DNA from 4 places in the Streptomyces sp. NPDC001401 genome. Region 2 is predicted to be linked to each of the others. Evidence: riboswitches for the same ligand, from Rfam matches in the RefSeq annotation. Region 2 holds a riboswitch; each other region holds the start of a gene.

Region 1 (7,288 bases), on a different contig from region 2:
AATTCCTGACGCTCACGCGCCGGCAGAGTAGGTGTACGCCCACACCGCGCACCCCTGTCGAACCCGCCAAGTCCCGCCCTCACCCGGCGCCATCAGCGGCGACGGAATAGGGTGACCGCGTGGCGAGAGTGCGGTTGAGTGTGGCCGAGCGGCGTGAGGAGTTGCTGCGGGCCGCCATCGGGCAGATCGAGGCGCGGGGCGTGGCGGCGGTCAGGATCGCCGACGTGGCCTCGGCGCTCGGCGTGAGCAACGCGCTGGTGCTGTACCACTTCTCGACGAAGGAGAAGCTGGTCGCCGCCGCGTTCACGTTCGCGGCCGAGGACGACCTCGGGCATCTGCGCAAGCTTCTCGGCCGCCGTACGACGGCGCTGCGGCGGCTGCGGTCGGCGGTGCGCTGGTACGCGCCGACGGGCCAGGCCAAGGGCTGGCGCCTGTGGATCGAGGGGTGGGCGGTGGCGCTGCGCGAGCCTGCGCTGCAGGAGGTCACCCGCGACCTCGACAAGCAGTGGAAGGCCGCGATCGCCGAGGTCATCGCGGAGGGCGTGGCCGCGGGCGAGTTCCGCTGCCCGGACCCGCACGGCGCGGCCCTGCGCCTGACGGCCCTGCTGGACGGGCTCGCCGTACAGATGACGTCGTACGCCGGTGCGGTGTCGCGTGTGCGGGCTCAGGAGTGGGTGGACGAGGCGCTGGCCCGGGAACTGGGCCTGGAGCGGGCGGCGTTGACTGCTTCGGAGCGCTGAGCCCCCGCACTCTGCGGGGGCTCAGGCCACCAGGCCGCTGCTCGGCCCGCCGAAGCGGGGGCCGATCTCAAACCACTGTCAGGCCACCGACGAGATTCGCATCTTGATGTCGTCCGGCGAGAGAGCACCCTTCGCCGTGACGTGGTCCCCGGACGACTCGCCGCGCAGCCGGCGGCCGATCCACGGCACCAGGTACTCGCGCGCCCAGTGCACGTCGTCCCGTCGGACCTCGAGGGTGCCGCGCGGCGGGAGCGGCGGCCAGGGCTGGTCGGGGTCGGCCGGTACCTCCAGGCCGAGGACCTGCCCGGCGCGGAGCGCCACGCGCGTGTGCCCCTCGGGCGAGAGATGCAGGCGGTCGCCGTCCCAGGCCCTGCGGTCCTGGACGGTCTTCAGGGACCACAGGTCGAGCACGGGACAGCCGTACCGGTCGGCGATGGCCCGGACATGGCCGTTGTAGGTGGCGATCTTGCCGCGCAGGTGCTTGAGCACGGGGACGCCGCGGGTGTCGAAGCCGGTGGTCACCAGGACCGTGCCGGCGACTTCGGTGAGCCGGACCACGGCCCGCTCGAAGCGCTCGGCGACCTCGTCGGGGTCGGTGCCTGGACGGATGATGTCGTTGCCGCCCGCACAGAAGGAGACCAGGTCAGGCGCCAGTTCGACGGCCTGCGGGATCTGGTCCTCGACAATCTGGTCGAGCAGTTTGCCGCGCACGGCGAGGTTGGTGTAGCCGAAGTCGCCTTCGGGTCGCCGGTCCGCGAGGAGCACCGCGAACCGGTCGGCCCAGCCGACGAATGCCCCGTCGGGGCCGGGGTCGCCGACGCCCTCGGTGAAGCTGTCCCCCACCGCGACGTACGACCCGATCACTGATCTGCTGTCACTCTTCGAATCGTCTGTCACATCGGCCATGATTCACCTTCGAATGTGACCTACGCGACCGTAGGAAGGGGTTGACGCGCGGTGAGATAAGCCACTTCTAAAGGGTTCGCCAAGCCCGGAATAACCTTCCCATCAGCGATGTTGACGGGTGAACCGCCAGACCCTGAAGTCGGCGATCCGGAAGTGGCTCCACGTGGTCCGGAAGGCGAAGTACCCACTTGTGTACGGCTCCGGGTCGGTGTAGTCGAAGACGAGCCGCCCGTTGTTCCACCAGCGGACCGTCGAGCCGTCGGAGACGATACGGACGCGGTTGGGTTCGTTCGCGACGAGCAGCGGCTGCGTGTAGTCGTAGACGAGCGGGCGGACCCCGGCCTCGCCGACGTAACGGCGCAGCCGGGTCGTGGTGTTCGTGTTGGCGCCGTAGCCCACGTAGTACGTCTTGAGGTAGTCGTACTCGGCCAGTGCCCCGCCGCGCCGGGTGGCGAAGAGGTCGTCCGGGGAGCGGACGTCGGTGGCGTTCCAGAAGTTGTTGAGGTCGGAGACGCGGTCGTTGACGCCGCCCGCCGCAACGGGCGTGGCGGTGTACTCGAGGACGTACGGCCCTTCGAGCCGCTCCCGGAACCAGACCGTGGCGCCGGCGGGTACGTCCACCTCCAGGATCCCGCGGGAGGCGGCGACGGTCCCGCCCTGCTCCAGTTCGACGACCCACCGGCCAAGACCGTGGCGGAAGTCGTCGCGCGCGATGAGGCGGCCGCGGGGCGAGGCACTGGCGGCCGGTGCGGGGGCGAGGGCGGCCAGGGCGGCGCCGGCGGCCAGGGCGCCGAATGCTCTACGGGTGCTCGTCACGGGAGGCGGCTCCTTCGGGTGGGGTGATCGACGGCGCGACCGGTCGCGGTGGGCGCCGGAGAACTGCGAGCAGACGGTCCGCCACCTTGCGATGGCCCTGGGCGCTGGGATGGACGGTCCCGTTGAGGTCCCCGTCGGTCACGGAGAGCCAGCCGGTCGTGTCGACGAACTCCGTGCGGGGGTCGGCGAGTTCGGCGACGACCGCGGCGATGTCGTCGGCGTGCGTGCCGTTGAACGGGCGCAGCGCGAGGATGCGGGCGTGCGGTGCGGCGGCCCGCAGCCTGGCGAGGTAGGCGCGGTAGGCCGCCCGGAACTCCGCCGCACCGTACGAGGCGTCGTTGGTGCCCTGGTTCACGACGATCGCATCGGCACGGCGGTCCGGGCCGGCCCTGGAGCCCGCGTAGTTCCAGCCGTATGCGTCCGAGGCGGCCGGCACTCCCCCGTTGCCGCTCTGGAGCACTCCCTGCCGCCCGAAGCCGACCTGGGTGAGCGAGGCGTGCAGGGCGTCGGCGACCAGGGTCGGGTAGGCGGTCGTGCCGTCGGCGCAGTCGGAGGTGTTGACGTCGCACAGGGCCATGACGCCTTGAGTGATGGAGTCGCCGTAGAACACCAACTGGGCCGAATGACGGACCCGTTGACCCAGGAACTCCCCTCGAATGCCCCTGACGGCCACGCCCGTCTCCAGCGGCGGCGTCCACCGGTTGACCCGCGAGAAGACGTCCTTGACCGACAACTCGGCGGTGTGCGGACCGCGCCCCGCCGCCGTGATCCCGACGTCGTCGCGGTCGACGGCGAACAGCCGCTTCGGTCCGCCGTCGACCGACACATACACCTGGGCGGGCACGGTCACCGAGGAGACGTCGAACAGGACGTGCACCACGGGGCCAATGAAGCGGAAGCGCAGCCGGGAGCCGGAGTTCACGGTGGTGGCGGCCTCGTCGGTGATGCCCCAGTGCCCCTCGTAGGCGATCCGCCTGTCGTCGGGGCCTACGACGTTCGGCTCTTCGGAGGCGAAGACGGGCTGCCGGGCCTCGCCGAACAGCGCGCCCACGGCCAGCAGCAGAGTCAGCGCCGAGGTCAGGAAGCTACGTCCGCGTCTCACGACGGTGCGTCGGTCGACGCCGGGCACGGGGACCTCCGTAGGCCTTGTCGGACGACGGCGGAGAAAGCGCTTGCATCGCTACGGAGATCACTGTGTCCCAATTCCCCCTCAGTGTCGACACCCCTTCGCCGTCGACACTCCTACGGCGCACGAGTGCACCCGGACACACCGAAGGCCGGACCCGGGGATGGAGGTCCGGCCTTCGGCAGCATGTCAGGCAGGTGGTCGTGGGGGATGTCAGACGACGCCGACGCCCTTCGAGCGGAGGTAGGCGACCGGGTCCACGTCGGAGCCGTAGTCCGGCGTGGTGCGGATCTCGAAGTGCAGGTGCGGGCCGGTCACATTGCCGGTCGCGCCGGAGAGGCCGATCTGCTGGCCCTCGGTCACGGTCTGGCCCGCCGAGACGGAGAGCTGGGACATGTGGCCGTACTGCGCGTAGTAGCCGTCGGCCAGCCTGATGACGACCTGGTTGCCGTACGCGCCGCCCCAGCCGGCGGAGACGACCGTGCCGGCACCGACGGCCTTGAGGGCGGTGCCGGTCGGGACGACGAAGTCGACGCCCGTGTGGTACCCGCTGGACCACATGCTGCCGGCCACGTGGTAGCCGGTGCCGATGGTGGCACCGGTCACCGGGAGCGTGAAGCCGGTGGAGGTGGACTCGGCGGTCCGGGTGGCGGTCGTTTTGTTCGAGGACGAGGACGTCTTCGAGGCGGACGAAGAAGAGGAAGAAGAATGCGACGACTTGGTGGTGCCCGTCGCGGCCTTCCGGCCGATCGTCAGCTTCAGGCCCGGGTGGATCAGCGACGGGTCGTCGCCGACGGCCCGCCGGTTGTCCGAGTAGAGCTTGTGCCAGCCGCCGGAGACATGCTGCTCGTCGGCGATCTTCGAGAGATAGTCGCCGGTCCGCACCGAATAGGTCCGCACACCCGCATTACTGGCGGCGCTCTTCTTCTGGGCCGCCTTCTCGGCGACCGGAAGGGACTGGACGGCCTTTTCCGAAACCGACTGGGAAGCGGACTGAGTTGTGGCGGCATGGGCGCCGGTGGCCCCCATGAGCGGGAGAGCGAGCGCGGCGGAACCGGTTCCGGCGACGGCGATGGAGCGGGTGAAGCGCTGGGGCTTCGGGCGGCGGTGCTTACCCTTCGCGGGCATGACGAATTCCTCTCCGGCGCCTACGAGGTGAGCTGTCGGGTGCGGGCTGGAGATGCCCGGCCGCGCATGCGACGCGGCTTTACCCCTAGCCGTTCCGGAGACCGGAACAGGCGGTTGTACCTGTGGGTCCCCCGCTCCTGCCGTTCACGGGTGAGTTCTGCGGGCACCGGGCGGCGGCAGGATTGGGCGTCCGTCCGGATTGGTGGCGAACGTAAGCGACCAAGACGCAAAGGAACAAGTGACGGTTCCCCGTGAATGCGTTTCTGTTGATCCCTTGAGAGAAAACCCGGTGACCGTGCGTGAATTCCAGGGTGCCTCGCTCACCCAAACGCCCTTGTAAAGCACCCGAATTACGTGAACATGACGCGCCACGCACGGTCACGGATATGACGCTCCTCACGCGCCCTGCCTCAGGAACCCCTATTCCTGAGCGAGTTGGAACGAAGAGGGCTGAAGAATGACCAAAGCACCAATCCAGACAGAAGGCTCAGATGCGCCGTAGCCGGAAAACTGCCGCGTCGAGGTCGCCATGCAACCCGGTGCGCAGTCCGTGATACAGCAATACAGCACCACTGCGAACTTCGCCCGTTTCGAGGCATTCATACGAGCCTGTCGGGTCGAGGCCTCGCAGCCGCAGCGCCGGTACGGGTTCGCCGTGGCTCTGCGCCTGGAGCCAGGCGAGGACGACCGCCTCGTCCCCGCGCACGTACTGCACCGCGCTCAGCCCGCCGCGCGGAGGCCGCAGCCGGTAGAGGTCCCCGCGCTGCACGAGCGGCCGGATCTCCTTGTAGAGCCCCACCCACTCCCCGGCCTCGGCGAGCTCCTCCTCGGTCCACCGGGTGAGGTCCCCGCCGACCCCGAGCACTCCGGCCATGGCGCTCACGAACCGGAAGCGCAGCGAGCTGACCCGCCCGTTGAGCTGGGTGTTCGGACTGTCGGTGACCCAGGCTGCCATCGCGCGCGCGGGATGGATCTGGCTGAAGCCGTGCTGGATGGCGAGCCGGTCGAGCGGGTCGGTGTTGTCGGAGGTCCACACCTGGTCCGTGCGGCTCATGATCCCGAGGTCGATCCGGCCGCCGCCGCCCGAGCAGGATTCGAAGGCGACGCCCGGGTGGGCTGCCCGCAGCCGGTCCAACAGGGAGTAGAGGGCGCGGACATGATCGACCCAGAGGCGCTGCGGGTAGGGCTCGCCGGGCCAGCCCGCGTCGGTGAAGCAGCGGTTGAAGTCCCACTTCACATAGTCGATCGGGGCACTGGAGAGGAGAGCGTCGAGCTGCTCCCAGAGGTACTCCTGGACATCCTCCCGGGCCAGGTTCAGTACGAGCTGGTTACGGAATTCCGTCCGCTTTCGTCCCGGTTGGAACTGCACCCAGTCCGGGTGGGCGCGGTAGAGGTCGCTGTCGGGGTTGACCATCTCGGGCTCGACCCAGATGCCGAATTGCATGCCGAGGGCGTGCACATAGTCCGCGAGAGGCTTGAGGCCGCTCGGGAAGCGGTCCCGGTTGACCGTCCAGTCGCCGAGTCCGGCGCGGTCGCTGGTGCGCTTGCCGAACCAGCCGTCGTCGACCACGAACAGCTCGACGCCGATCGCCGCGGCCCGCCGTGCAAGGGTTCCCTGCTGCTCCTCGGAGATGTCGAACTCCGTGGCCTCCCAGGAGTTGAACAGCACCGGCCGGTCCCGGTCCGCGTCCGGGATGACGTACGCGCGCTGGTAGGCGTGCCAGGCGCGGCTCGCTCCGCCGAAGCCGCCGTCGCTCCACAGACCGGCGAAGACGGGGGTCGTGTACGACTCCCCAGCCTCCAGACGCAGCAGCCCGGAGTCGTCGTAACCGACGCCGCCGGTGATCTGCACGCGCGCGTCCGGGAGTTGCGCCACCGCGATCCGCCAGGAACCCGACCAGCCCAGAGCGCAGCCGTAGACCTCGCCGCGCTCCTCGGTGGCGTCGGTGTCGAGGGCGACCCAGGGCAAGTGCTGGTGTCCGGTGTGGCCGCGGCGGCTGCCGATGATCTTCTCACCGTAGGTGAGAAGCGAGGAGGTAAGCCGGGACTCGGCGGCCCAGCGGCCGTGCAGCTGGGACAGCCGCCACTCCTCGCGCTCGGGCAGCGTCCAGGCGGCGGAGTCGGCCCGCAGCAGCTCCAGGGCGGGCCCCTCGTTGTCGAGGGTCACCCAGCGTTCTACGACGTCGTGCCGCATCCGGTAGTGCAGCGTGATCGCGAGCCCGCCGTCCCGGAAGCCGAGGCGGAGGTGGTCGCCCTCCGCCTCGTACTTCTCGAAGCGCCACTCGGTGCCGCGCCGCTCCTCGGTGCGCACGGACAGGGCGGGCCGTACAAAGCGAGGGCCGCCCTCGACCGGGTACTCCTCGTGTCCGTCGAGCGGGGACTCGAAGGGCCGGTAGTCGGGCAGCGGGCGGACGGCGAGGGCCTCGGCGTCGGCGAGGGCAATCCGGGGGCCCCAGTGCAGGTGCAGCAGCTCGTCGTCCTCGGTGAGGTGGACGGCGTAACTGCTGGCCGGCCCCGAGAGGAGCCACGTACGGCCATTGTCGGCAATCTCGAGCATCGAGCCCCCACACAT
Region 2 (7,288 bases):
CTGGGCACCGCCTTCGGCACCGACCAGTTGACCGGCGACCGTGGCATCGCCTCCGTCACCGCGGCGACGTTCTTCGTGCGCATCATCATGTCCCCGTTCGCGCACCCGCTGTTCACCGTCCTGACCGGCATCGGCTTCGGCATCGCCGCGCTCTCCGCGGAGCGCCAGCATCTGCGGCGCGTCCTGGTCCCGCTGTCCGGACTGCTGCTCGCGATGAGCATGCACGCGATCTGGAACGGCTCCTCGACCTTCGGCGAGTACGGGTTCTTCGCCGTGTACGCCGTCTTCATGCTCCCCGCGTTCGGCCTGCTGACCTGGCTGGTCATCTGGACCCGCCAGCGCGAACTGCGCACCGTGCGCGAGGAACTGCCCGCCTACGCCGTCGCGGGCTGGCTCACCCCCGCCGAGCCCTACGCCCTCGGCTCGATGCGGGCGCGCCGGCTGGCCCGCCAGTACGCCGCCCACCACCTCGGCAAGCCCGCCGCCCGGGCGGTCGCCCAGTACGAGGCGTATGCGACCTCCCTGGCCTTCCTGCGGCACCGCGGGCGCCGCGGCCGCGCCGGCGCCGACTTCGTCGTAAGGGAACGGGAGTTGCTGCACGAGCTGTGGCGGCGCCGGGAGGTGGCGCGCCCGGCTTTGGACCACGCGGCGCGGGTCACGGCGCCTCCGGTGCCGGTGGCAGCGCCGCCCTGGCCGGTGTACGGGGTGTACGGGTACCCGACGGCGCCGAATCCCGCGTACAACCCGTACCAGTCGTAGCACCTGCCCGCACCAGTCGTAGGACCTGAGGGGGTCAGGCCGACGCTTCCGTCAGGTGCGCGACCTCGGCCTCGGTGAGCGTCAGTTCGCCCACCGCCAGCAGCGCCGGCAGCTGCTCCGGCGTCCGCGCGGACGCGATCGGGGCGGCGATCGTCGGCTGGGCCGCGAGCCAGGCCAGGGCGACCGTGGGGACCTGGGCGTCGTGAGCCTGGGCGATCTCGTCGAGGGCGGTCAGGACCCGCTGCCCCCGCTCGGACTCCAGGTGCTTGGCGGCGCCGCCCGCCCGCGGGCTGTCGACCTTCGTACCGGGCCGGTACTTGCCGGTGAGGAAGCCGGAGGCGAGGGCGTAGTACGGGACGGCGGCCAGGCCGTAGTGCGCGGCCAGGTCCTGCAGCTCGCCCTCGTAGGTGTCGCGCGAGACGAGGTTGTAGTGGGGCTGCAGGGCCACGTACTTGGCCAGGCCCTCGCGGTCGGAGAACTCCAGGGACGCACGGAGCCGGTCGGGCGAGATGTTGGACGCGGCGATGTGCCGCACCTTGCCCGCCTTCACCAGCTCGTCGAGCGCGCCGATGATCTCCTCGACCGGCACCTCGGGCCTGTCGAAGTGGGTGTAGTAGAGATCGATGTGGTCGGTGTCGAGGCGGCGCAGGGAGGCCTCGGCCGCGGCCTTGATGTTGGCGGCGGACAAGCCCTGGAACTCGGGATGCTGGCTGACCTTGGTCGCGATCACCACGTCGTCGCGGTTGCCGCGCGCCCTGACCCACTTGCCGATGATCGTCTCGGACTCGCCGCCCTTGTTGCCGTCGGCCCACGCCGAGTAGGTGTCGGCGGTGTCGACGAAGTTGCCGCCCGCGGCCGCATAGGCGTCGAGCACCGCGAAGGACGTGGCCTCGTCCGCGGTCCAGCCGAAGACGTTGCCGCCGAGGGAGAGCGGGAAGACCTCGAGGCCGGAGGAGCCGAGCTTGCGAAGAGAAGTCATGTACTACGTCAACGGGCGTGCCAGAACAGTCCATTCCGGCACGCCCGCAAAGATCACGTAAATGACACAGGCTCTCAGGGGTTGAGGCCCTTGCTGCGCAGCCACGGCGCCGGGTCGATGCCGGTGGCCTGGCCGTCCGGGTGGACCTCGAGGTGCAGGTGCGGCCCGGTCACGTTGCCCGTGGCGCCCACGCGGCCGATGACGTCGCCGGTGCTGACCTTCTGGCCGACGCTGACGCTGATCGACGACTGGTGGCAGAACCACAGCTCGGTGCCGTCGTCGAGGGTGAGGATCGTGCGGTAGCCGTACGAACCCGCCCAGCCGGCCTCGGTGATCGTCCCGCTGTGGATGGCCTTGATGAGCGTGCCCGTGGGGGCGGCGAAGTCGAGGCCCGTGTGGTAGCCGGAGGACCACATGGAGCCGGCCTGTCCGAAGGTGCCGGTGATCGTGTACGACACGACCGGCAGCGTGAACTGCTTGGCCAGCTCGGCGAGCTTCGCGGCCTCGGCCGCCTTCTTGGCCGCCGCCTCCGCCTTCTCCTTCGCGGCGGCGGCCTTGGCCGCGGCCTCCTGCTCGGCCTTGGCGGCGGCGGCGTCGGTCTGCTTGGCGAGGGCCGCCTCGGTGGCCGCCTGGCTCTTGCTGTCGATCTGGACCTGCTGCGACTCGGCCTGCGCCATGATCCGGTCGCGCAGCGCCTCACCGGCGCCCTTGGCGCCCTGCGCGGTGACCTCGGAGGTGGCGACGTCGCTGAGCACGGTCGCGGAGCCCTTGGGGGCGTCGGAGGAGCCGTCGAAAACATGGCTCACGGAGCCCAGATCGGGCATGGAGATGGACACCGGCGGCTTGCCGGTGTTGGCGCTGGCCATGCCGCCCGCGCCGACGGCGGCTATGACGCCGACGCCCAGGACCGTGGAGCTGCGGGCGAGTCCCCCGCCGCGCTGCTTGCCGACGCGGTGCCGGCCGCGTACCGGGCGGAGGGAGTCCTCGGTGGGGTTCCACTCCTCCCACGGGCCCTCGTCGGTGCGGGGGCCGGCGAAGCCGAAGGGCTCGGTGCTCGGCACGAACGGGGCTGCCGGGGCAGGCGGGTTGGACGCCACGTGGGCGTGCTCCTTTCCTTCCTTCTCGCCTACCGGGTTAGCTGACGGGTTCGGAGCAGGAAGGTCTCCTACGCGCGTATACCTGCCGTGGGTCCACGGCGGTATCCGCGCGATTCACCCCAGGGTGGTGGTTCCCCGGTTCCCTTGCGGGATTCGGCGCGTGCGCACGGAGCCGCCTCTTGTGACGGCTGGGACGACCGCGCTGCGTTATCGAACGTTAATAGACCCGGGGTGCCGATTCCAAGGCGTTCCCCTTGATCATTAACCTTTCTGACCTGGACAGACGGCGCATGAACGGCGAAAAACGGGCGAGTTGACCGCGCCTCAGGAATCCCACAGGTGTTGACGGTATGTCAGTTGTTATGCGGAGGGCGGTCGACCGATCACACCCGGTCACATCCGGCCCCAACTGCTCAGGGCCGTCTTACGGCGAGCAGCGCCATGTCGTCCGTCGTGGCCTCCCCGGCGTGCCGGCGCACCTCATGCGCGAGGGCGGCGAGCAGCGCGGAGGGGTCGTGGAAGACCCGGCCGGCGAGCCGGTCGGCGGGGTCGAAGAAGATCCCCTGCTCGTCCCGTGCCTCGGACAGCCCGTCGGTGTAGAGCAGCAGCGTGGTCCCGCTCCGGAACTCCGTCTCCTCCGCGCGGTCGGGCCAGCTCCCGAAGTCGCCCATGCCGAGCGGCAGGGCGGGCTCACGGGCGTACAGGGTTTGCACGGTGCCGTCCGGGCGCAGCAGCAGCGGGGGCGGGTGGCCGCGGGTGACGATGCGTACGACGCCGTCGCCGTGCGGGAGTTCGGCCAGCACGGCGGTCGCGAACCCCTCGAACAACTCGATGCCCGCGCGCCGCACTGCCTCGCGCTCCAGCGCCCGGTCCAGCCGCTGAGCGACCGCCTCCAGGCTGGCCTCCTGCTCGGCGGCCTCCCGGAACGCCCCGATGACGACGGCCACGGCGGCCACCGCCCCCATCCCCTTTCCCCGTACGTCGCCCACGACCAGCCGTACGCCGTGCGGGGTGTCCTGCACGGCGTACAGGTCGCCGCCGATGGACGCGTCCGCCTGCGCCGCCTCGTACCGTGCCGCGATCGCGAACCCCCCGATCCGCTCGGCGGGTTCGGGCAGCACGGCACGCTGGGCGGCCTCGGCGATCTCGCGCTGCGAGGCGAGCTCCTCGCGGCTGCGGCGGACGAGGACGTTGATGAGGACGGCCAGGACGGCGACCGTCAGCACGGTCGCGAGCTCCGTGACCGCGGCGACGTCGAAGGCGATGTCGAGCTGGACGTGGATGGCAAGGACGACAAGACCGGACGCGAGACCGGTGAGGATCGTGCCGCGCCGCGAGTACAGCGGGGCGGCGATCAGGGGCGCGGCGGTGAAGAGGGGGGCCGCGGTGAACTCCGACGGGGTGAGGTAGTCGTAGAACGCCCCGACGACGAGCAGCAGCCCCGGAAGCATGCGCACGAAGGTGCGCGCGTACGAGATCGGCCCCTCCTGCTCCACACACCCAGATTTGCCCCGGCCGGGGCAAGGGGCGAGCCGTGAAGGCCGATCGGGGGAAACACTCAGGGCCGGAGTCCAGTGACTGGACTCCGGCCCTGAGCCTTGAGTAGCGGGGACAGGATTTGAACCTGCGACCTCTGGGTTATGAGCCCAGCGAGCTACCGAGCTGCTCCACCCCGCGTCGGTGTGACACCAGCATACGCCATCCGCGGGACCACCAGCACCAAGGTTTACGTCCGCCCCCGTTCACCTGTGTTTTCCGGGGTCCGCAAGGCCTGACGTCAGGCGGCCGGGTTGTCCGCGTGGGTGAGGGTCTCCCAGGAGACGAAGAGGTCGTCGGTGCCGGCCGGGCGGGTCTGCTCGACCAGCTTGTGGGCGGCCGGGACGGGGGTGCCGAGCCGGTTCTCCAGGTGGTTGAGGGCGACCTCCAGGTCGGGTCCCATGTTCCCGACCACCCTGCCGCCGCACAGCCACGACGGGGGCTTCTCCCCCATCTCGAAGCGGGCGTGGAAGTCGAGGGCCGCCTTCAGCCGGTCCTTGACGTCGCTGTACAGATCGACGCCCTGGTGCCAGGCGGTCTCGGCGATGTGCGCGGTGGCGGCGAGGGAGTAGCCGACGTGCTTGAAGTTGCGGCAGGTCTCCTGCGCGATCCCGTCCTCGAACTTCGTCTCCTTGAACCAGTACGTCTCGAGTTTCTGCACGGTGTTGGCGTCGGAGCCGGCCGGGGTGAGCGGCACCTTGCCGTCCTTGCGCAGATAGAAGTAGTCGGGCACCAGGCCGCGGAAGCGCCTGACGGCGGCGTCGAAGGTCTTGTGGTCGTCGGTGAAGACGGCGATCCCGATGGCGGCGTCGTTCATCGCGAGGTCCCAGTTGCCGTTGTAGTCGGGAAGGTCCCTGGTGACCTCGGGCAGGTAGGCGGTGCGCAGCATGGTCGCGAACCGCCGCACGCGCTCGGCGGGCCAGCCGGCGCCCGGTGCGTACCGCACGATCTCCGCGGCCCGCGCCCAGGTCGACCCGGCCCACGAGGACTGCAGCTGGGCGTCCTGCGCCGTGTGCCGCTTCAGCTTCGCCGACCAGGCGTCCATGATCTCCCGGGCCTTGACGGCGTGCTGCCGCTGGCCGGTGACGCTGTACAGAAGGGCCTGTGTGTAGGCGGCGATGGCGTCCTGCCGCTCCTCGAGACAGCCCTGCGCGCCCTTGCCGCCCCAGGGGCAGTTGACGGTCGCGTACGGCTGGGCCACGTACTTGTACGACCCGTACTTGCTGTCCCGCATGTCGTAGAACGCCTGCAGCCAGGGCTGTTTGCCCGCCGTGACGTTCTTGCGTACGGCGTCCAGCTGGGCCTTGCTGACGAGCACACCGGGATGGGTGAACGGTGCACCCGGGGGCAGCGCCCTCGCCATCGTCCGGGTGCCGGGGTCGGTGGTGCCGCAGGAGGCGAGCGCCGTCAGCAGGAGGACGAGGAGAACTGCCGCCGCACGTCTGGGAACTGACCTCACTGGCACTACCTCCGCGATCGCCTCCGGCCGGTCACGGTCAGCGTCGCTCGTGGGGGAGCCGGCCGCAGGATCTGTTGGGCCGATCGGCCGGTGGGCGGTGTGCTCGGCGGCCTCGAAGAGTCACCCCGCCAGATGGCGGTTCGGCGCCTTTGCCCGCTCCTCGTGCTCGGGCAGTACGACCACCTCGACGCCCTGCGCCGCCAGCAGCCCACTCCCGTCGGCCCCCGCCACGAAGGTGTCCGGCTCCCGCCATGCCGTGACCACCCGTCGTACCCCCGCGTCGAGGATCAGCCGTGCGCACGGCTTGGGGCGGGAGGCGCGGTGGGCGCAGGGTTCCAGGCTGCTGTAGACCGTCGCGGACGCCAGCCTCGGGTCGGTCGGGTCCAGCTTGGCCAGGGCCGCCTCCTCGGCGTGGACGACGGGGTCGTCGCCCTCGCGCGAGTGGCCGCGGGCGAGCTCCGTGCCGTCGGCGGCGACGATCACCGCGCCGACGCTGAAGGCCGTGCGGGAGGGCGGGCACTGCGCCGCGAGGTCGCAGGCGAGGGCCAGCCAGTGGTGGTCGGCGGCGGCGGGGAGCGGGCCGGTGCCGGGGGCCGTGGGCTCGTAGCGCATGAGGACCACGTCCTCGATCCGGCGGGTTTCCGTCAGGCGCAGGCGGCCGGCCTGGTAGGCGCCGGGGCCGAAGAGGCGGGGGGCGTCCGGGTCGCCCACGAAGAGGGGGGCCAGGACGAGCTGGAGTTCGTCGGCGAGGCCCTGCTGGAGAAGCTGCGTGTGAATCGTGCCACCGCCCTCGACCATCAGGCGCCGTACGCCGCGTACGTCGTGCAGGTGCTCCAGGAGGCGGCGCCAGTCGAGGTCGGGGCCGAGCGGGACGACGTCGGCGGCGAGGCCGAGGGCGAGGGCCCGTTCGGCGCCCTTGTCGGTCGTACAGACGATCTTCTCGCCGCCCGTGTGCCAGAACTTGGCGTCCGGGTCCAGGTCGCCCGAGCCGCTGACCGTGACCTTGAGGGGGTACTCCGGCTTTCCGGCGGCCACCCGGGCGGCGCGGCGGTCGGGCGAGTTGACCAGCAGGCGCGGGTTGTCGGCGCGGATCGTGCCGGCGCCGATCAGGATCGCGTCGACGGAGGCGCGGACCTCGTCCACCCGGTCGAAGTCCGCCGGGCTGGAGAGCAGCAGGCGCTCGGGGCCGGTGTCGTCGAGGTAGCCGTCGAGGGAGACGGCGGCGGACAGCAGGACGTAGGGGTACGGCATCGGACGCGCTCACTCTCGGTGGCGGGCGGGGCGGCTTCGGACAGGCGGGGCCGGTCCGGAAAGGCACTCTTGGTTCAAGTTTGAAACAAACCTACACTGGGGGTATGACGACTCGCTGGCTCACCTCCAAGGAGCAGCGCGCCTGGCGCGCGTACATCGCCGCGACGCACCTCCTGGAGGACGCGATCGACCGGCAGCTCCAGCAGG
Region 3 (7,288 bases), on a different contig from region 2:
TCACCTTTCGATCACCGATGCCGCCCACCCTCCCCCAATCCCGACTTCGCTCGATCGGGAGGTGCCCCCATTCGCCCGGGCGGTATCGGATCACGACCGGTATGTTTTTGATCGCCTGATAAGAGCGGATATTCAGTGACTTGTCTACCGGCGTGTCCGTCGGCTCGGAGGGAAGCAGCGGCCCGTGTCCCGAACGGAAACCCATGTCGCCTCCGCAAGCGGACCGCCCCCGGAGGACGACCGCGCCTTCTTCGGCCAACCGAAGGGCCTCCTCACCCTCTCCGGCCTGGAGGTCCGGGAACGCTTCTCGTTCCTCGGCATGCAGGCCGTCCTGGTCTCGCGGCCGACGACCACCAGGTTGTGCCCGTCGGCTGCCGGCCGCCGCGCGAACGCGGCGCCGATGCCCGCGGTGGCGGTGCCCACCCCGACCATGACCTGGGTGGGCCTGGGCCTGATCAGCGCCGGGGCAGGGCTGCTCAAGCCCAACGTCGCCGCCATGGTCGGCAAGCCGTACCGCACCGACGACGACCGCCGGGACGCCGATTTCGCGCTCTACTGCATGGCGATCAACATCGGCGCCTTCGCCGGTCCGCTGGTCACCGGCCGGCTCGACGACCACAAGGGCTGGCACTGGGGTTTCTCGGCCGCCGCGATCGGCATGACCTTCGGCCTGGTCCAGTACGTCGCGGGCCGACGTCACCTGGCCGGACGCAGGCACACGGCTGAATTCGCCCTCGCGCCGGACTCCCCGACGCTCGAATGCGCTCGCGCGGGGGGACCCCCGTCGCGCCGCGTGATCCGTCTGATCGCCATCGGCGTCGTGCTCGGCGGCCTGTCCTTCCTGCTGCTGGTCCTGCCCACATCCGGCCACCCGGGCGACGATCAACTGATGTCCGCCTGGTGGATCGTGGGCTCGTATCTCCTGCTCGGCCTCGGCGACATCCTCCTGGAGACCTCCGGCATGTCGGCCACGACCAAGCTGGCGCCCGCCGCCTTCTCCAGCCAGACCATGTCCCTCTGGTACCTCTCCTTCGCCCTCGCGGGCGGCATCCAGGCCCAGACGGTGAAGCTCTACGACGACGTCTCCAAGCCCGCCTACTTCGGCGTCAACGGCGCGATCGCGGTGGCCGCGGGCCTGGCCGTGACGGAGGCCGCGCCCTGGCTGCGCCGCACGATGCACCCGGTCCACTGAAGCCCACCCAGCCACTGGGGTCACCGCGATGAGCCTGCACATCCGAACGTCCTTCCCCTACGAGACGACTCACGAGGACCTCTGGATCCCGCTCCCGGACGGGATCGTGCTCTACGCGCGCGTATGGCGCCCACTGACGGACGAGCCCGTACCGGCGCTCCTCGAATACCTGCCGTACCGCCTGACCGACTGGACCGCGCCCCGCGACCACCAACGCCATCCCTGGTACGCGGGCCACGGCTACGCCTCCGTCCGGGTCGACATCCGCGGGCACGGCAACAGCGAGGGCCTGCCGACGGACGAGTACTCGGCGACCGAGCTCGCAGACGGGGTCGCGGTGGTCAACTGGCTTGCGGAGCAGCCCTGGTGCGACGGCAAGGTGGGCATGTTCGGCATCTCCTGGGGCGGCTTCAACTCCCTCCAGATCGCGGCCCTCGCGCCCGAGCCGCTCAAGGCGATCGTCACCGTGTGCTCTACGGACGACCGCTATGACAACGACGTGCACTACATGGGAGGTTCCGTCCTCGCGGTGGACATGCACGCCTGGGCGGCAACAATGCTCGCCTTCGTCTGCCGGCCGCCGGACCCGCTGTACGTCGGCAAGGCCTGGCGGGACATGTGGCTGGAGCGGCTGGAGGCCGTCGACCCCTTCGTCCACACCTGGCTCGCACACCAGACGCGGGACGACTACTGGCGGCAGGGCAGCGTCTGCGAGGACTACGGCGCGATCGACGCCGCCGTCCTCGCCGTGGGCGGCTGGCACGACCCGTACCGCGACACGGTGCTCCGGCTCGTCGAGCACCTGCCCGCCGACCGGGTACGCGGCCTGATCGGCCCCTGGTCGCACCAGTACCCGGACCGCGGCCTGCCACCCGGCCCGGCGATCGGGTTCCTCCAGGAGACCCTGCGCTGGTGGGACCACTGGCTCAAGGGGATCGACTCCGGGGTGATGCGGGAGCCGCTGCTGCGGTCGTACATCAGCGACTCGCATCCGCCGGCCACGGTGTACGAGACGCTGCCGGGGCGGTGGGTGGGGGAGTCGGCCTGGCCGTCGCCCGGGGTGACGGGGGTTTCGTATGCCTTGGCGGACAGTGCTATGTCACATTCCACTGCCCCCGTGCTCATCCGCTCCCCGCAGCACACGGGCGTGGACGCCGGCCGGTTCCTCCCGTTCGGGAACGATGCCGACCTGCCGCCGGACCAGCGGGAGGAGAACGCCAGGTCAGCCTGCTTCGAGTTCGAGGTGGGCGAGGAGACATGGGTGCTGGGGCGGCCCCGGGTGCGGTTGCGGGTGACGTGCGGGGCGCCGAGCGGGCAGGTCGTCGCGAGGGTATGTGACATAGCACTGGACGGCTCATCAACCCTGGTCACCCGAGGAGCACTGAACCTGTCGGCCCGCCACGGCCGCCACCAGGCGGTCCCATGGACGCCGGGCGCCACCGAGGACGTCGAGTTCGAGCTGAACGGCATCGGTCACGCCTTCCCGCCCGGCCACCGCATCCGCCTTGCCGTCTCCTCCGCGTACTGGCCGTGGATCTGGCCGCAGCCCGACTCGGCGGCGGGCTTCACCATCGACCCGGCGGGCAGCTTCCTGGAACTCCCGGTACGCGCACGCGTGTTGGACGAGAGAGCGATCACCTTCGAGGAGCCGGAGCAGTCCGATCCGATGAACGTGGCCCGCGGCCTGGCCGCTGATGGATGGAGTCCGATCACGCTCGACGAACCGCGCCCCGAGCGCCTGGTGGTGCGTGACGTGACCAAGGGCGAGTGGCGCCTGGAGGTCGACCCGCGCTACGGCGGCACGCGCGTGTATCCCGACGGTCTGGAGTTCACCGAGGACGCGCTGGAGACGTACACGATCCAGGAGACCGACCCCCTGTCGGCCCGCACCCGCTCGGACTGGTCGATCCGTCTGCACCGCCCCGATCTGGCCTGGGACACGACGATCCGCGCCCGCTCGGAAATCACCTGCGACGAGGAGTCCTTTTTCGCCTCCAATGAGGTGATCTGCACCGAAGGTGGAGAGGCGGTCTTCCATCGGACCTGGGTGAAGCGAATTCCACGGTCGGCTGGTTGACCACCAGTTGGGACCATTGCCCTATTTGCCACTCTTGCGGATGTCGGTGACTTGACTCACACGGCAGGGTCGGCCGGCGACGGCCCGACGCCTGCCGCTTCCCCTTCCCCCGCACGCCAGTTGAGGCTTGGCAACCGCAAAGGATCAAGTGCCCCATAAGCCTCAGACCAAGGTCAATAGGCATGATCAGTGAACCCGGCACTTGTTCCGGGCATGTGCTCTCGCATACGTTCCCGGCCTGTCGGGCGGACGCCGAATCCTGCCGCCGCCCCGGCACGACCCATCGACGAACGCACTCGCACGGCAGGAGCGGGGGAACCAGGTAAGTCGCCGGACCGGGCATCGCCCGGACCGACTAGGGGTGAAGCCGCGTTGCCGTACGGCTGCGCGGCCGGGCATCTCCCCGCCCGAACCCGACAGCTCACCTCGCAGGCGCCGGAGAGGAATCCGCCATGCCTGCAACAGGTCAGCACCGTCGCCCCAGAAACGCCCGCCTCGCCCGCAAGCTCGCCGTCGCCGGTACGGGCGCCGCCGTTCTCGCCCTCCCGCTCATCGGGGCGACCAGCGCGTCCGCGGCCACCCCGACCCTGGTCACCGCGAAGTCGATGGGCTACACCGACAACCTCGACGGCTGGATCCGGGCCGCCCTCCAGGTCATGTCGCAAAACGGAATCCCCGGGACGTACAACGGCATTTACCGCAACATCATGCGGGAGTCCTCGGGCGACCCGGCCGCCATCAACAACTGGGACTCGAACGCGGCCGCCGGCACCCCGTCAAAGGGGCTGCTGCAGGTCATCGACCCGACGTTCCTCGCGTACCACGTGCCCGGCACGCAGCTCAACCCCTACGACCCCGTCGCGAACATCACGGCCGCCTGCAAGTACGCCGCCGCGCGGTACGGGTCGATCGACAACGTGTACGGCGCCTACTAGAGCTCCTCGAACTCCCCCAGTTCCTCGAGCTCTTCCAGTTCCCTGAGCTCCTCAAGGCCCTTGAGGCCCTTGAGCCCCTCGATGTCCTCGAGGTCCTCCAGGTCCTCGAGGCCGAGGAACAGTCTCTCGAGGACGACGGCGATGCCGTCGTCCTCGTTCGACAGGGTGATCTCGTCAGCCACCGCCTTGAGTTCGGGGTGGGCGTTGGCCATGGCGACGCCGTGGGCGGCCCAGTCGAACATGGGGATGTCGTTGGGCATGTCGCCGAACGCGATCGTCCGCTCCGGACCAAGTCCCAGATGTGCGGCGGCCAGTGCGAGGCCCGTCGCCTTGGTGATGCCGCATGGCTGGAGTTCGACGGTCCCCGGACCCGACATGGTGACGGTGGCCAGCGAACCGACCACCGAGCGCGCCGTCGCCGCCAACTCGTCGTCGGACAGGTCGGGATGGCGCAGCAGCACCTTGCTGATCGGTTCGCACCACAGGTCGTCGCGCCGGTCGACCCGTACGGCCGGCAGCGTCGGATGCGGCATGAGGTAGCCCGGTTCGATGAGCGTGAGCCCCTCCACGCCGTCCTGGTCGACAGCCGCGTACACCTGACCCACCTCGGCCTCGATCTTGCCGAGGGCGGTCTCGGCCAGCTCCCGGTCCAGCGTGACGGACCACAGCAGACGGTCCGCGCCGACGTCGTACACCTGCGCGCCCTGTCCGCACACCGCGAGCCCCCTGCTGCCCAGTTGGTCGAGGAGCGGCCGCACCCTGGGGGCCGGCCGGCCCGTGACGACCAGGTGCCGGGCGCCGGCCCCGGCCGCCCGCGCGAGCGCGGCGAGGGAGCGGTCGGAGAGCGTGTCGTCGCCTCGGAGCAGCGTGCCGTCCAGGTCGGTGGCGATGAGCGCATATGCGGTGGGTGCAGCCATGATCAGAGAATACGGACACGACGCCCCACCGACTCATCGCGAACCGGACGACGGCGGAGTGCACCACCGCCCCTTGCTCAACTCCCTTATCCTTGTGGGCTCTTCATCACCAGGCAGGGGCCCGCCGGCTCGGCCTACCCGTGCGCTGCCGCCAGGTGTTCGGCCAGCCTCGGAGAGGCGAACTCCGTGCCGCACACGAAGCGCATCACCGGGCCGTACGACGCCGCGGCCGGCAGGCCCGTGAAGTACAGGCCGGGGACCGACGAGACGTATCCCGCGCCCAGTTTGGGTGTGCCGCGGCTCACCGCCAGACGCGTACGCAGTTCGTGGCCGAGGAAGTCCATCGCCGCGATGTCCACCCGGTATCCGGTGGCCGCGATGACGTGGTCCGCGGACAGGTCCTGGGTACGGCCCGCGAGCGTGCGGACCGTCAGCTTCGGGCTGCCGTCGGCCGCGTCCGCCCGCACTATCCGGTCGACCTCGCTGACCTGCACCTTCCCCTCGAAACGGTCGCGCAGCCACCACGCGCCGAGCGGGCCGAGGACGCGGCGGACCAGGTAGTGGCGGGCCTCGGCCGGCAGGTAGCGGTAGGGGTGCGGGTAGTAGCTGAGGGCCCACAGGGACCAGGCGCGGCCGAAGGGCGACTCGGGGCGCAGCTTCGGCTGCTTCCACGGCGGTGCGCCGAAGGCGACCCGGCCGCGGCCGCGGGACACCACCCTCACCTGTGCGCCCGCCTCCGCCGCCAGCGCCGCGGTCTCCAGCGCGGACTGGCCGGCGCCGACCACGATCAGGTCCTTGCCGGCATAGCGCGTGAGGTCGTGCTGCTGGGAGCTGTGGGAGATCGGGCCCGTGGGGGTGGGTCCGTCCGCCGCGGCGGTGGCCAGCTCGGCCGGCAGGTGCGCGAGGCCGGACAGGCCGGTCGCCACGACGACCGCGCGGGCCGTGAACAACTCGCCCGAGTCCAGCTTCAGTTCGAAGCCGCCGGCCCCCCGCCGGTCCACCGACACCACCCGCACCTGCTCCAGCTCGGGCACCAGCTTCTGCTGGAACCACTCGCCGTAGGCGATGAAGGTCTCGATCGGGATGATGTCCTCGTCCGTCACCAGCCGCCTGATGCCGGCGGCGTCGCAATAGTCGGCGAGCGTGTGACCCTGCTGCGGCGCGTCCAGGCTGGAGGCGGCGGGGGTCGACTTCAGGAGCATTCCGGCGGGCATGTGGTCGCGCCAGCTGACCATGGGTTCGCCGAAGACGCGGACCGGGAGGCCGCGTGCTCGAAGATGGGCGGCGGTCGACAGGCCGAAGGGCCCGGCGCCGATGACTGCAACCGGTTGATTCACGAAGTCCCTCCCCAGGACGCTTACTTCGTCACTTCGTGTGGTTCGCCTCGGGCGGCTGACCGGTCGGCTAGCCGCCCGAACTGGTGGTGCTGCCACGGCGGTTGGTCCGCCACAGCTGATACAGGTGCTTCGCGCCCGGCCGCACGAAGCGCGCGAGCATCGTGAGGAACGGCAGCGGGTCGTCACCCGCGAGCCAGGCCAGCTCCGTCCCGCTCGCCTTCGCCGGTGCGTGCGGCGTCGTATAGCCGCTGCGGCGGTAGGCGAGCAGGGCGGGCAGGTCGATGTTCTCCACGATGTACCGGTGTCCGGCCCGCTGTTCCCCCTCCGGGACGGTGCGGCCGGTCAGGTCGAGGTGCATGGCGCGGACGACGTCCACCGCCGACTCGTTCTCGAAGAGCCGGAACTGGGCGCCCATGCGTGGGTTGAAGTCGAGGAGCTTGTACTGACCGTCGCGCCGGTCGAAGCGCAGGTCGAGGTCGATGATGCCGGTGAAGCCGATCTGTTTGATGAAACGCGCGGCGATGTCCGCGAGTTCCGGGTTGTCGACGACGTACGCGTTCGCCGTCATGCCCGCGTGCGGCGGCCAGGAGCGCACTTTGACGCCGGTGAACATGGCGAGCGGGGTGGAGTCCTGGTCGAAGTAGGCGTGCACGATCCAGTCCTCGGCCTCCTCCCTCGGCAGGTATTCCTGGAGGATCACCCCGGGGTGCTCGCCCCAGTCGCGGGCGAGCCGGAGCAGACCTTCTCGGGTGCCGATCCGCGTCGTGCCGTTCACCGCGGGCTGTTTGCGCCGTACGAACGCCTCGCGGTTCTTGGCCACCACCGGAAAG
Region 4 (7,288 bases), on a different contig from region 2:
GGGGCCTGACAGCGACCGAGCACCGCCTGGCCAACGGCCTGCGCGTGGTGCTCTCCGAGGATCACCTGACCCCGGTCGCGGCGGTGTGCCTCTGGTACGACGTCGGCTCGCGCCACGAAGTCAAGGGACGTACCGGCCTGGCTCACCTTTTCGAGCACCTGATGTTCCAGGGCTCCGGGCAGGTCAAGGGCAACGGGCACTTCGAGCTGGTCCAGGGGGCCGGCGGCTCGCTCAACGGCACCACCAGCTTCGAGCGCACCAACTACTTCGAGACCATGCCCGCCCACCAGTTGGAGCTCGCTCTCTGGCTGGAGGCCGACCGCATGGGCTCCCTGCTCGCCGCCCTCGACGACGAGTCCATGGAGAACCAGCGGGACGTCGTCAAGAACGAGCGCAGGCAGCGCTACGACAACGTGCCGTACGGCACGGCGTTCGAGCGGCTGACCGCCCTCGCCTACCCGGAGGGCCACCCCTACCACCACACGCCGATCGGCTCGATGGCCGACCTGGACGCGGCGACCCTGGAGGACGCGCGCACGTTCTTCCGCACGTACTACGCGCCGGGCAACGCCGTCCTTTCGGTGGTCGGCGACATCGACCCGGAGCAGACGCTCGCCTGGATCGAGAAGTACTTCGGGTCCATCGCCGCGCACGACGGGAAGCCGGCGCCCCGCGACGGCTCGCTGCCCGAGATCATCGGTGAGCAGCTGCGCGAGGTCATCGAGGAGGAGGTCCCGGCGCGCGCCCTGATGGCGGCATACCGGCTGCCGCACGACGGCACGCGCGAGGCGGACGCCGCCGACCTGGCGCTCACCGTCCTCGGCGGCGGCGAGTCCTCCCGCCTCTACAACCGGCTTGTACGGCGCGACCGTACGGCCGTCGCGGCCGGATTCGGCCTGCTGCGCCTCGCCGGAGCGCCCTCCCTGGGCTGGCTGGACGTGAAGACCTCCGGTGACGTCGAGGTGCCGGTCATCGAGACCGCCATCGACGAGGAGCTCGCCCGGTTCGCCGCGGAGGGCCCCACGGCCGAGGAAATGGAGCGCGCCCAGGCCCAGTTGGAGCGCGAGTGGCTGGACCGGCTCGGCACGGTCGCGGGCCGCGCCGACGAACTGTGCCGGTTCGCCGTCCTGTTCGGCGACCCGCAGCTCGCCCTCACCGCCGTCCAGCGCGTCCTGGAGGTGACGGCCGAGGAGGTCAAGGAGGTCGCCAAGGCCCGCCTGCGGCCCGACAACCGCGCGGTGCTCGTCTACGAGCCGCTCTCGGCCGAGTCCGCGGAGCACACCCAGGACGAGGACTTCCCCGAAGACCCCGAGTCCGAAGCCACGGTGGAAGCCACCAACCAGAACGAGGAGGCGGCCAAGTGAGCGAGCTCGCCACGATGCAGTTCCACCCGCAGCCCCAGGCGGGCGAGGCCAGGCCCTGGGCCTTCCCGGCCCCGCAGCGCGGCGCGCTCGACAACGGCCTGACCGTGCTGCGCTGCCACCGCCCCGGACAGCAGGTCGTCGCCGTCGAGGTACTCCTGGACGCGCCCCTGGAGGCCGAGCCGGCCGGCTTCGAAGGCGTCGCCACGATCATGGCGCGGGCCTTCTCGGAGGGCACCGACAAGCACTCCGCCGAGGAGTTCGCCGCCGAGCTGGAGCGCTGCGGCGCCACCCTCGACTCGCACGCCGACCACCCGGGCGTACGCCTGAGCCTGGAGGTCCCGGCCTCCCGCCTGGCCAAGGCGCTCGGCCTGCTCGCCGACGCCCTCAGGGCGCCCGCGTTCGCCGACAGCGAGGTCGAGCGGCTGGTCCGCAACCGCCTCGACGAGATCCCGCACGAGCTGGCCAACCCCTCGCGCCGCGCCGCCAAGGAGCTCTCCAAGGAGCTGTTCCCGGCGACCTCGCGCATGTCGCGCCCGCGCCAGGGCACCGAGGAGACGGTCGAGAAGATCGACGCGGCGGCCGTACGTGCCTTCTACGACCGCCATGTCCGGCCCGCCACGGCCACCGCCGTCGTCGTCGGCGACCTCACCGGCATCGACCTGGACGGGCTGCTCGGCGACACCCTGGGCGCCTGGACGGGTTCCTCGGCCGAGCCCCGCCCCGTGCCGCCGGTGACCGCCGACGACACCGGGCGCGTGATCATCGTGGACCGTCCCGGAGCCGTCCAGACGCAGCTGCTCATCGGCCGCGTCGGCGCCGACCGGCACGACCGCGTGTGGCCCGCTCAGGTGCTCGGCACGTACTGCCTCGGCGGCACCCTCACCTCGCGCCTGGACCGCGTCCTGCGCGAGGAGAAGGGCTACACCTACGGTGTGCGCGCGTTCGGCCAGGTCCTCAGGTCCGCCCCGGACGGCTCCGGTGCCGCGATGCTCGCGATCAGCGGTTCCGTCGACACCCCGAACACCGGCCCGGCGCTGCAGGACCTGTGGACGGTGCTGCGCACGCTCGCCGAGGGCGGCCTCACCGACGCCGAGCGCGACGTCGCCGTACAGAACCTCGTCGGGGTGGCGCCGCTCAAGTACGAGACCGCGGCGGCCGTGGCGAGCACGCTGGCCGACCAGGTCGAGCAGCACCTGCCGGATGACTACCAGGGGACGCTGTACCAGCAGCTCGCCGCGACCGGCACCGTGGAGGCCACCGCGGCGGCCGTGAGCGCCTTCCCGGTGGACCGTCTGGTGACGGTTCTCGTCGGTGACGCGGCCGAGATCAAGGAGCCCGTCCAAGCCCTCGGGATCGGCGAAGTCAGCGTCGTGACGGCCGAGTAGAGGCTCGGTCAGCGGCACGCGCGCGCAGGGGCCCTGGTGACTGATGAGTCACCAGGGCCCCTTAATGTCCGAATTGAGGGAGAGGTTGCCTGTCTGCCCTGTGGCATGCGCTACAAAAGGCGTGATCCGTTTGGGGATTGAAAGCGGCCCCGCTTAGCGTCGTCCGGGCTGTCCGTCAGGCACCGCGCCGCATCCGCGGCACCGGACAGCCATCGCCGAGTCCCCGTACGGCGCGAGCCAGGGGAGCCGGGGACCCACCGCAGTCCCTGGGGTGAATCGGACGCCCGCGCGTGCAGCGAGGGGGTCCGTAGGAGACCTTCCTGCTCCGAACCCGTCAGCTAACCCGGTAGGCGAGAGGGAAGGAAAGGACCAGCCACTACATGGCGTTCACGCGCGCCACCGGGAAGCACCGCCGTCCCACGCGGATGCACCGCAACACCACCCGCGCCACCGGGATCGCGGCCCTCGCCACCACCGGCGTCATCGGCACCCTGGCAGCCCCCGCGCTCGCCGCCGACACCTCCGCTGAGCAGACCGGCCTCACCCCCGTCATCACCATCGGCGACACGATCGCCGACAGGATCGACGCCCAGGCCGACGCCCAGAAGCAGGCCGCCGAGGAGGCCGCGCTCAAGAAGGCGGCCGCGGAGGCGGCGCGAGAGAAGGCCGCCGCGAAGGCCAAGGCGGAGCGCGAGGCCAAGGAGCGCGCCGCCCGCGAGGCCGAGCGCAAGCGCCTCAACATGTTCGTCGCGCCGATATCCAACTCGTATGTCTCGACGGGCTACAAGGCCAGCAGCTCCCTGTGGTCCTCCGGCAGCCACACCGGCATCGACTTCCACGCCGCGAGCGGCACGACCGTCCACGCGGTCGGCTCCGGCACCGTCGTCGAGACCGGCTGGGGCGGCGCCTACGGCAACCAGATCGTGATCAAGATGAACGACGGCACGTACACCCAGTACGGCCATCTGTCGTCCATCGGCGTCTCGGTGGGCCAGACCGTCACCCCGGGCCAGCAGATAGGCCTCTCGGGCGCGACCGGCAACACCACCGGACCGCACCTGCACTTCGAGGCCCGTACGACCCCCGAGTACGGCTCGGACATCGACCCCGTCGCCTACCTGCGCTCGCACGGCGTGAACGTCTGACGACGGATCGCAAGATCTCCTGAGGCCCCGGCTCCCCGGCCGGGGCTTTTGGCGTTTCTGTCGCCCTGCTGTCCAAAAAATATCCATGGATTCCGGCCCGCCGTCGGAAATTCCGGCTCCGTGCAATAGAGTCACCGATACACGTCAATCATCGACGTTTCACGGGGATTAAGTCGGAGGTCGGTCATGCGTATTCCGGCGCACTCGGTGTGCACGGCGATCCGGGACGACATCGTCGCCGGTGTCTACGAGCGCGGCAGCCGGCTCACCGAGGAACTCCTCGCGCGCCGCTACGGCGTCTCGCGCGTGCCCGTCCGCGAGGCGCTGCGCACCCTGGAGGCCGAGGGCTTCGTGGTGACCCGGCGGCACGCGGGCGCGTGCGTCGCGGAACCGACCGAGCAGGAGGCCGCCGACCTGCTGGAGATGCGGATGCTCCTGGAGCCGCTCGGCGCCTCCCGGGCCGCCCAGCGGCGCACCGATGCCCACCTCAAGGTCCTGCGCGGCCTGGTCAGACTGGGCCAGGAGCGGGCCAGGAGGGGCAACAGCGAGGATCTGCGCTCCCTGGGAGGCTGGTTCCACGAGACGCTCGCCCAGGCCTCCGGCAGCCCCGCGCTGACCTCGATGCTGACCCAGCTGCGGCACAAGATCGCCTGGATGTACGCCGTGGAGGCACCGGCCAACCCCGTGGAGTCCTGGGCGGAGCACGGCGCGATCGTCGACGCCGTGGCCCGTGGTGACAGCGAGCGCGCGCGGGCGGTCACGACGCTGCACACCGAGCGCTCGAGCGCGGCGCACCGGCTGCGCTTCGGCGCCCCGGAGCGGGCAAACGGTGTGAGGAACTCGCAACATCCCGTAAACATGACGGGCCTGCGGCATTAACACGGGCGCCGTATACAAAGAGGAGATATTCGGCGGAGGAGTATTTCCGCTGCTCTTTTTCTGGCGCGCCGGGAATTTCCGCTCGCGCGCCGTTCGCATGCCCGGGTGGGCGTGCTGATTATGCCTGCGGTAATGGCGTCGGAACGAAGCCGCAATGGCGGTACGGCGAAAAACGGCGGAGCCGCGCCACCCGGAAAAGGTGACGCGGCTCCGCCGTTCGGTGCGGGTGGCGCTCAGACGGTCTCGGGGAGCTCCTCGAGCCCCTCGGAGACCAGCTTCGCCAGGCGGTCGAGGGCGACGTCCGCACCCTCGGCCTCGGAGGCGAGGACGATCTCCTCGCCGCCCTGGGCGCCCAGGCCGAGAACGGCCAGCATGGAGGCCGCGTTGACGGGGTTGCCGTCGGCCTTGGCGATCGTCACCGGGATACCTGCGGCCGTGGCGGCCCGGACGAAGATGGAAGCGGGGCGGGCGTGGAGGCCCTCGGCCCAGCCGACGTTGACGCGGCGCTCAGCCATGTGATGCTGCCCTTCAGAGTCTCAGGGTTGTCTAGACCAGTTTCCCACAACGTGAAGCGTCTCCGGAGCGGTTCTTCGTCCCGTCCGGGGTGGGCAGTCGGACCGCGGCCTCGGCCCGACTTCCGTCCTTGTTCACTTCTCAACGGACTGCCGTGTTCTCCACAGACTGCCCCGCGCCGTTGTCGGACGCGAGCCGTACTCTGGGGCCCATGCAGACCTCGCCGGACCGGCACGAGTACCCCGCCCACTGGGAGGCCGACGTGGTGCTGCGCGACGGCGGCACCGCGCGCATCCGCCCCATCACCGTTGATGACGCCGAGCGCCTGGTCAGCTTCTACGAGCAGGTGTCGGACGAGTCGAAGTACTACCGCTTCTTCGCGCCCTACCCTCGTCTGTCCGCCAAGGACGTCCACCGCTTCACGCACCACGACTTTGTGGACCGGGTGGGACTCGCGGCCACTGTCGGCGGCGAGTTCATCGCCACCGTACGCTATGACCGCATCGGCGCTGATGGCATGCCCGCGTCAGCTCCGGCCGACGAGGCCGAGGTCGCCTTCCTCGTCCAGGACGCCCACCAGGGACGCGGCGTCGCCTCCGCCCTCCTCGAACACATCGGCGCGGTCGCCCGGGAGCGCGGCATCCGCCGCTTCGCCGCCGAGGTGCTGCCCGCCAACACCAAGATGATCAAGGTGTTCACGGACGCCGGGTACACCCAGAAGCGCAGCTTCGAGGACGGCGTCGTACGCCTGGAGTTCGACCTCGAACCCACCGACCGCTCACTCGCCGTCCAACGCGCGCGTGAGCAGCGCGCCGAGGGGCGGTCCGTACGGCGGCTGCTCGTGCCCGGCTCCGTCGCCGTCGTCGGCACCGGCCGCACCCCCGGCGGCGTGGGCCGCAGCATCCTCGACAACATCCGTGACGCCGGCTTCACAGGGTCGCTGTACGCCGTGAACAAGGCGCTCCCCGAAGACCTCAAGGAACTCGACGGCGTCCCCGCCCACCGCTCCGTCCGGGACATCGACGGGCCCGTCGACCTCGCGGTCGTCGCCGTGCCGGCCGAGCATGTCCCCGAGGCCGTCACCGAGTGCGGTGAGCACGGCGTGCAGGGGCTCGTCGTCGTTTCCGCCGGGTACGCCGAGAGCGGGCCCGAGGGTCGCGAGCGCCAGCGCGAACTCGTGCGGCACGCGCGCACGTACGGCATGCGGATCATCGGGCCGAACGCCTTCGGGATCATCAACACGTCCCCCGACGTAAGGCTGAACGCCTCCCTCGCCCCCGAAATGCCCCGCCCCGGCCGGATCGGCCTGTTCGCCCAGTCCGGCGCCATCGGCATCGCGCTGCTGTCCCGGCTGCAACGACGCGGCGGCGGAGTCACCGGAGTCACCGGCGTGTCCACCTTCGTGTCGTCCGGCAACCGCGCGGACGTGTCCGGCAACGACGTCATCCAGTACTGGTACGACGACCCGGACACCGATGTCGTCCTCATGTACCTGGAGTCCATCGGCAACCCGCGCAAGTTCACCCGCCTCGCGCGGCGGACGGCGGCCGCGAAGCCGCTGGTCGTGGTCCAGGGCGCCGGTTCCGCCCCGCAGGGACATGCCGTACGGGCCACACGGCTGCCGCATGCGACGGTGTCCGCGCTGCTCAGGCAGGCCGGGGTGATCCGAGTGGACACGATCACCGAACTGGTCGACGCGGGCCTGCTGCTCGCACGGCAGCCGCTGCCGACCGGGCCGCGCGTGGCGATCCTGGGGAACTCCGAGTCCCTCGGGCTGCTGACGTACGACGCATGCCTCTCCGAGGGGCTCCGGCCGCTGAGGCCGCTGGACCTGACCACGGGGGCCTCGGCGGAGGACTTCCATGCGGCGCTGCTGCGGGCGCTGGGGGACGACGCGTGCGATGCGGTGGTGGTGACCGCGATCCCGGCGATCGGGGAGGGGTCGCCAGAGGATGCCGAATTGGCGGAGGCCCTGCGGTCCGCCGCGGAGGCCGTTCCGGGC

What was found. Region 2 has a riboswitch for cyclic di-AMP ahead of ACFY10_RS49295 (M23 family metallopeptidase). Riboswitches for the same ligand answer to the same signal wherever they lie in the genome.
Region 1: another riboswitch for cyclic di-AMP. It lies ahead of ACFY10_RS12670 (peptidoglycan DD-metalloendopeptidase family protein); the one in region 2 lies ahead of ACFY10_RS49295 (M23 family metallopeptidase).
Region 3: another riboswitch for cyclic di-AMP. It lies ahead of ACFY10_RS38530 (transglycosylase SLT domain-containing protein); the one in region 2 lies ahead of ACFY10_RS49295 (M23 family metallopeptidase).
Region 4: another riboswitch for cyclic di-AMP. It lies ahead of ACFY10_RS08585 (M23 family metallopeptidase); the one in region 2 lies ahead of ACFY10_RS49295 (M23 family metallopeptidase).

What each region holds. Positions count from the first base shown of each region.
Region 1 is NZ_JBIAWI010000003.1:141,894-149,181, forward strand. Features, by position in the region: gene ACFY10_RS12645 (VOC family protein) at 1-9, shown strand, start outside; gene ACFY10_RS12650 (TetR/AcrR family transcriptional regulator) at 120-740, shown strand; gene ACFY10_RS12655 (SGNH/GDSL hydrolase family protein) at 819-1,604, opposite strand; gene ACFY10_RS12660 (DUF6250 domain-containing protein) at 1,749-2,462, opposite strand; gene ACFY10_RS12665 (GDSL-type esterase/lipase family protein) at 2,446-3,591, opposite strand; gene ACFY10_RS12670 (peptidoglycan DD-metalloendopeptidase family protein) at 3,802-4,716, opposite strand; cyclic di-AMP (ydaO/yuaA leader) riboswitch at 4,721-4,879, opposite strand; gene ACFY10_RS12675 (alpha-galactosidase) at 5,204-7,273, opposite strand.
Region 2 is NZ_JBIAWI010000025.1:118,966-126,253, reverse strand. Features, by position in the region: gene ACFY10_RS49305 (PrsW family intramembrane metalloprotease) at 1-759, shown strand, start outside; gene ACFY10_RS49300 (aldo/keto reductase) at 794-1,738, opposite strand; gene ACFY10_RS49295 (M23 family metallopeptidase) at 1,813-2,835, opposite strand; cyclic di-AMP (ydaO/yuaA leader) riboswitch at 2,847-3,004, opposite strand; gene ACFY10_RS49290 (PP2C family protein-serine/threonine phosphatase) at 3,249-4,331, opposite strand; tRNA gene ACFY10_RS49285 (tRNA-Met) at 4,439-4,512, opposite strand; gene ACFY10_RS49280 (alginate lyase family protein) at 4,613-5,836, opposite strand; gene ACFY10_RS49275 (dihydrofolate reductase family protein) at 5,951-7,081, opposite strand; gene ACFY10_RS49270 (MarR family winged helix-turn-helix transcriptional regulator) at 7,186-7,288, shown strand, end outside.
Region 3 is NZ_JBIAWI010000015.1:177,908-185,195, reverse strand. Features, by position in the region: gene ACFY10_RS38540 (MFS transporter) at 185-1,192, shown strand; gene ACFY10_RS38535 (CocE/NonD family hydrolase) at 1,227-3,269, shown strand; cyclic di-AMP (ydaO/yuaA leader) riboswitch at 3,551-3,717, shown strand; gene ACFY10_RS38530 (transglycosylase SLT domain-containing protein) at 3,722-4,204, shown strand; gene ACFY10_RS38525 (HAD family hydrolase) at 4,201-5,121, opposite strand; gene ACFY10_RS38520 (FAD-dependent oxidoreductase) at 5,256-6,458, opposite strand; gene ACFY10_RS38515 (ATP-grasp domain-containing protein) at 6,526-7,288, opposite strand, start outside.
Region 4 is NZ_JBIAWI010000002.1:192,426-199,713, forward strand. Features, by position in the region: gene ACFY10_RS08575 (M16 family metallopeptidase) at 1-1,364, shown strand, start outside; gene ACFY10_RS08580 (M16 family metallopeptidase) at 1,361-2,749, shown strand; cyclic di-AMP (ydaO/yuaA leader) riboswitch at 2,953-3,117, shown strand; gene ACFY10_RS08585 (M23 family metallopeptidase) at 3,130-3,894, shown strand; gene ACFY10_RS08590 (GntR family transcriptional regulator) at 4,081-4,773, shown strand; gene ACFY10_RS08595 (HPr family phosphocarrier protein) at 5,007-5,288, opposite strand; gene ACFY10_RS08600 (GNAT family N-acetyltransferase) at 5,498-7,288, shown strand, end outside.